Kordia sp. SMS9: one gene and its partner. Each later gene encodes a partner of the first gene's protein in a complex. Links are inferred from orthologs where the notes say so. Each region holds a gene or a part of one and is shown on either strand. Other genes may lie near its edges.

Region 1 (3,137 bases):
ACATGACTATGAAAAACAACTCAAAAAAGGAGATAACCTCATCTTTGCTGCCTTTGGTGGTGGATTTACGTGGGGCGCAATTTACCTTAAATGGGCATATAATTCTAACTAGAAACGACTAAAACCTATCTCATGGATTTAAAAGAAATTCAAAGCTTAATTAAATTCGTAGCCAAATCTGGAGCAAGTGAAGTAAAACTTGAAATGGAAGATGTAAAAATCACCATTAAAACTGGAAGTAGCGATTCAAAAGGCGAAACGACAACTGTAGTGCAACAAATACCAATGGCAGGCATGCCTCAACCCGCAGCAGCTCCTGCACCAGCACAACCCGCAGCACCTGCAGCACCAGAAACTCCCGCAGCACCAGCAAGCGATGACGCAAAATATATTACTATAAAATCACCAATTATTGGTACTTTCTATAGAAAACCTTCTCCTGATAAACCAAACTTTGTAGAGGTTGGAGACAGCATTTCTGAAGGAAGTGTTTTATGTGTGATTGAAGCGATGAAACTTTTCAACGAAATTGAATCAGAAGTTTCAGGAAAAATAGTGAAAGTCTTAGTAGACGATGCTTCTCCAGTAGAATTTGATCAACCATTATTCTTAGTAGATCCATCCTAAGAAATTTTAAATAACACTTGACGTACACTACTCTTTGTACCCCTCGAAAAGTTACAGATTTTAATTTCAAAATTTAAAATTTCAAAAGATGTTTAAAAAAATATTAGTTGCCAACAGAGGTGAAATAGCTTTAAGAGTTATTAGAACCTGTAAAGAAATGGGTATCAAAACCGTTGCTATATATTCTACAGCCGATGTTGATAGCCTTCACGTACGTTTTGCCGACGAAGCAGTTTGTATTGGACCTGCGCCAAGTAGCGAATCGTATTTAAAAATGTCAAATATTATTGCTGCTGCCGAAATTACCAACGCAGATGCCATTCACCCAGGATACGGTTTCTTATCTGAAAACGCCAAATTCTCAAAAATTTGTGGAGAACACAATATCAAATTCATTGGTGCTTCGCCCGAAATGATTGATAAAATGGGAGACAAAGCTTCTGCAAAAGCTACGATGAAAGCAGCAGGCGTTCCATGTGTTCCAGGAAGTGACGGAATCATTGAAAGTTTTGAAGAATGTGAAAAACTAGCGGTAGAAACAGGATATCCTGTGATGCTGAAAGCAACTGCTGGTGGTGGTGGAAAAGGAATGCGTGCTGTATGGAAACCAGAAGACTTGAGAGATGCTTGGGATTCTGCTCGACAAGAATCAAAAGCTGCCTTTGGAAATGACGATATGTACATGGAAAAACTTATTGAAGAGCCACGACACATCGAAATTCAAGTAGTAGGCGATTCTTCAGGAAGAGCATGTCACTTGTCTGAGCGTGATTGTTCTGTGCAACGTCGTCACCAAAAATTAACAGAAGAAGTACCTTCGCCATTTATGACCGACGATTTACGTCAACGTATGGGAGATGCTGCCGTGAAAGCAGCTGAATTCATTAGCTATGAAGGTGCTGGAACAGTAGAATTTTTAGTAGATAAGCATAGAAATTTCTACTTTATGGAAATGAATACACGTATTCAAGTAGAGCATCCAATTACCGAACAAGTAATTGATTTCGATTTGATTCGTGAACAAATATTAGTAGCGGCTGGCGTGCCAATTTCAGGTAAAAATTATACGCCAAACTTACACTCAATTGAATGTAGAATTAACGCAGAAGATCCTTATAATAATTTTAGACCTTCTCCGGGAAGAATTACTACGTTGCATGCGCCTGGCGGACATGGAGTTCGTTTAGATACGCATGTATACGCTGGCTATTCCATTCCTCCGAACTACGATTCTATGATTGCAAAATTGATCACCACAGCACAAACGCGTGAAGAAGCTATCAATAAGATGAAACGTGCGTTGGATGAGTTTGTGATTGAAGGCATTAAAACAACAATTCCATTCCACAGACAATTAATGGATCATCCAGATTATGTAGCTGGAAACTATACGACAAAATTTATGGAAGACTTTGAAATGCAACCAGAAGCAGAGTAAACTTCAACTCAAAACTATATATAAAAGGCTCCTTTTCAATTGCGAAAAGGAGCTTTTTTAGTTCTGATACCAAACCAATTTACACATAAAATGATGTTTATAAACTCGTTCATTTGGCAGTTTAGTTCTTTGCGAATACTTTCCGTAGCTACGGCTTTGCAAACCATACACAGCATCCTATACAGCCAAAGCAACTTCGTATCCAAAACACCATTTTAAATGTAAATTGGTATGAGTTCTTAATCAGAGAAAGCATTGATTGCTGCTAAAAAAGCACGCTTATTCCTGGAGGAAACAGGCAATATAGTTCCATTATTTAGTTTTACCCAACCATTTCTATTCATTCCATACGATTGCACAAAATGTAGGTTTACGGCATGTGATCTGTGTATTTTGATAAAAAAAGAAGGCAATTTGTCATAAAATGATTTTAAGGTTCCATTTAACAAAAAACTTTGATTGTCATTGAGATATACGCGTGTAAAACCTTCCTCACTTGTCCAATTTAAAATTTCAGCATAATTTAAAAGAACCTTTAACTTATTAATTTTTTGGACTAAAATCTTCCCAGAAACTTCTTCAATAGTAGCATCTGTATAGAATTTTCTTAGCATGTGTTTTTCCTTCACTTTTGCCTTTGCTTTTTCAACAGATTCAATAAGTTCTTTTAGAATAATTGGTTTTAAAAGATAATCACTGACGCCATATTTGACAGCATTAATTCCATATTTTGAATATCCTGTTAAAAAAATGGTAACAAAATCATTGACATCAAAACAATTTAAAAGATCAAAAGCTTTTCCGTCTTTTAGTTCTACATCTAGGAATATCAATTCTGGTTTTTTGATTTTTATTAATGATGTTGCTTCTGCCACAGAACTGCTTGTTCCTACAATTTGTAAGTCTTTGCAATATGTAGAAAGCAAACTTACAATGAAATTTTGAATTTCAATTTCGTCCTCTATAACTAGTACATCTATCATGTTAGGTGTTTAATGGTAATAATAAGCGAATGGTAGTTCCTTTACCGAGTTCACTGTCAATGTAAAAAGCAACTTCTTTATTGTTGAGA
Region 2 (3,048 bases), 1.2 Mb from region 1 along the record:
CAAAGCCTCAATCCCTAACGCAGAAGTTCCCGAGAAATTGGGAATCTCCACGAAAGTGGAAAAAACACCAACCTCGTTACAACAAAAACAATGTAGTAACGAGGTTTTTTTTATCTTTATAATATACTTCTACATACAAAAAACAGTATCAATGGTAGGTCTCGGATTCATATTCATTATTGTTCCTATTATAATAGTGTTTGTTATTGTGTGGTTGCTAACAAAACAAAAGGTTTTCCTTTTCATCCCAATAGGAATCATAGCACTTTTAGTACTCATTGTGCTGCTTCGCCCACTTTTTAAACCAATAGTACTTAACAAATCTGACTATTACGGAACGTATGTTATTGATCGTACTTACTTTCAGGGAAAACAAGCCGATTGGCAGTACAATACCTTCCGGTTTGAAATTAAAGAAAATGACAGCATCTACTTTTATGTTACTGACAAAGAAGAAATTCTAAATACGCACAAAGGAACAATTACGACAGTAACACCGTATTCTTCTGCACGACTTGTTATTAAAACAATAAAGCCTTCGCATCATATACTTACTACCAATCCAACAATCTACAGACAAGTTGGCGACTTTTTCCTTGTTTTTAGATCGCCAAAATTTCACAATATGTATTTCCAAAAAGGAAAATGGAAAGCCATTGAACTCTAACAATAAAATACTGACTATCAACAACTAAAACCTATTCATCTTCACCATTATTAAAATTAAATTCAAAAAAAAACGCAACTTCTTCAAACTATTTAGCAGATAGCCAAATCAAATTTTGAGTTTCACTAATAAAAACAGTAATTTTGTCCACTAACTAAAAAGAAAACTAACTAATTTGATCGTACGATACAGACGGTAACAAATTGTCTAACATTGTAAATCGTAATTCACAAATCATTATGGCTTGGTTTAAAAGAAAAGAAAAAGGTATCCAAACCTCTACAGAAGAGAAAAGAGATACGCCCAAAGGACTTTGGTACAAATCGCCCACAGGAAAAATTGTTGATTCGGAAGAATTGGCAAAAAACTTCTATGTAAGTCCTGAAGACGGATACCACGTTCGCATTGGAAGCAAAGAATATTTTGAAATACTTTTCGACGAAGGAAAATTTAAAGAACTCGATAAAAACTTAACCTCAAAAGATCCATTAAAGTTTGAGGACAACAAAAAATACGTTGACAGACTGAAAGCTGCCAAAGAAAAAACAGGGTTGAAAGACGCTGTTCGTACCGCCGTTGGAAAATCGAAAGGAAAAGATTTGGTCATTGCTTGTATGGATTTCAAATTTATTGGAGGTTCTATGGGAAGTGTTGTGGGTGAAAAAATTGCACGCGCGGCAGACTATTCCTTGAAAAACAATCTTCCATTCATGATCATCTCAAAATCTGGTGGTGCACGAATGATGGAAGCTGCCTTATCATTAATGCAATTGGCAAAAACGTCGGCAAAACTAGCACAATTAGCAGACGCAGGAATTCCATACATTTCATTATGTACAGATCCAACTACAGGAGGAACCACTGCTTCGTTTGCAATGTTGGGAGACATCAACATTGCGGAGCCAGGCGCCTTAATTGGTTTTGCAGGACCAAGAGTTGTTCGCGATACTACAGGAAAAGATTTACCAGAAGGTTTCCAAACTTCAGAATTCTTACTAGAACATGGATTCTTAGATTTTATCTCGCACAGAAAAGAACTCAAAAACAAAATCAACTTGTATATTGACTTGATTCAGAATCAACCGATACGCGCGTAGCTTTGGTTACAACATACATTTAATAGAAAAGACTTCCAATTACGGAGGTCTTTTTTCGTTTACAGAAATACATCCGTACTTAAAAACGAGTATTAGTACGCTAAAATTTTTTATGGAAAATAAGTATTTTCGTCAGATAACTTGTAAAATAATTTTCTATTGTTTTACCTAAAAACTAATAGTATGACTACTAAGTACGAAGTGATTTTTATTAATAACAGTTCATATCTTGGAGACGTCTGTATATTTCAAGAATATCCTAATATCAACGATCCAAACTTTATGACGTTAGCTTGGATTGCAAAAAAAACAAATCCAGATGTAACGGATACTTTTACTTGGGATGCAGATCCTTGTTTTGTGTGGTGTGAAACTGGCGAATTGGTTTCTGGAATTACTTTTTCGTCTTCTCAAGTAGTAAAAGCTGAAATAGAAGAAAACAATACAATTACATTTACGAAAAAAGATGGAGCTTTTCAATTCATCAATTTAGAAACAGGTAAAAATGTTGATGGTAAATTGTATATTATATGTGACAATACCATACCTTTAAATCAAGCTTCTGTGGGCATTGGTATGGCTGGCAGTGCCACCTTTGTAGCACAAGCAGCACCAAATTTGATGTATGGGTTAGACACGCGATCTTCTTATAAAATTACATTCGGAAACTTTACGCAAGGAGAAGTTATTGATCCTAACAAATTGTATCAAACTGCTTCTATTGATTTCCCCGTAAATGTATATAGCATGACCGCAATATTAAATGCCGATAACACATGGACTATTGCACCTACAGAATAACCATACTACTTTCATCATAAAATAACAAAAAAGGCCTCCATATTTGGAAGCCTTTTTTGTTTTCTAAAACTACTCAATTTACTAATCTAAAAATATAGCAATCGTATTTCCATTCGGACCTGTCCAAGTTGCTTCGCCATCGCAAGTTCCATCTCCGTAGGCTAAAATTCCTGTGTTGCTATTACGTGACAATTCTACTACGCCACTTACAATAAAAGCGCAAGTTGCTTCTCTTCGTAAGGCTGTGGTAATGGTTGCCGAATGTGTATTTCCTAATACGCCTGTCGTAGTGCCACTTCCTGTGATGGAAAATACGTTATCTGTCCAAGTACCATTGTTGACACCTTCAATCCATTCGCGTGTTCTTGTTCCTTGACGTGTATACGTAGCGCCATTTGGCCAAGTGACTTGCATATCTACTGCGGCAGTCGATTGTGGATTTCCCGCATCGTTACTCAACACGCGAGTAACGCTACGTGTGCC

What was found.
Region 2: the proteins of accC (region 1) and accD are in contact, whole or in part, in a solved structure (PDB 8UXZ), measured with the Escherichia coli proteins. The link is inferred for Kordia sp. SMS9 from one-to-one orthologs.

Annotation. Positions count from the first base shown.
Region 1 is NZ_CP031153.1:1,177,460-1,180,596, reverse strand. Bases 1-2,890 are described here. They hold accC (acetyl-CoA carboxylase biotin carboxylase subunit), read left to right. Parts: upstream 1-715; coding sequence 716-2,065; downstream 2,066-2,890. Other genes in these bases: KORDIASMS9_RS05140 (LytTR family DNA-binding domain-containing protein), read right to left, coding at 2,305-2,890; accB (acetyl-CoA carboxylase biotin carboxyl carrier protein), read left to right, coding at 133-627; KORDIASMS9_RS05155 (beta-ketoacyl-ACP synthase III), read left to right, coding at 1-112. Outside these bases: more of KORDIASMS9_RS05140, read right to left, coding at 2,891-3,048; KORDIASMS9_RS05135 (histidine kinase), read right to left, coding at 3,050-3,137. UniProt on the Escherichia coli protein: This protein is a component of the acetyl coenzyme A carboxylase complex; first, biotin carboxylase catalyzes the carboxylation of the carrier protein and then the transcarboxylase transfers the carboxyl group to form malonyl-CoA.
Region 2 is NZ_CP031153.1:2,375,793-2,378,840, reverse strand. The notes cover bases 35-2,835. They hold accD (acetyl-CoA carboxylase, carboxyltransferase subunit beta), read left to right. Parts: upstream 35-906; coding sequence 907-1,764; downstream 1,765-2,835. Other genes in these bases: KORDIASMS9_RS10320 (hypothetical protein), read right to left, coding at 2,647-2,835; KORDIASMS9_RS10325 (protein rhiA), read left to right, coding at 1,948-2,565; KORDIASMS9_RS10335 (hypothetical protein), read left to right, coding at 152-667. Also shown: more of KORDIASMS9_RS10320, read right to left, coding at 2,836-3,048.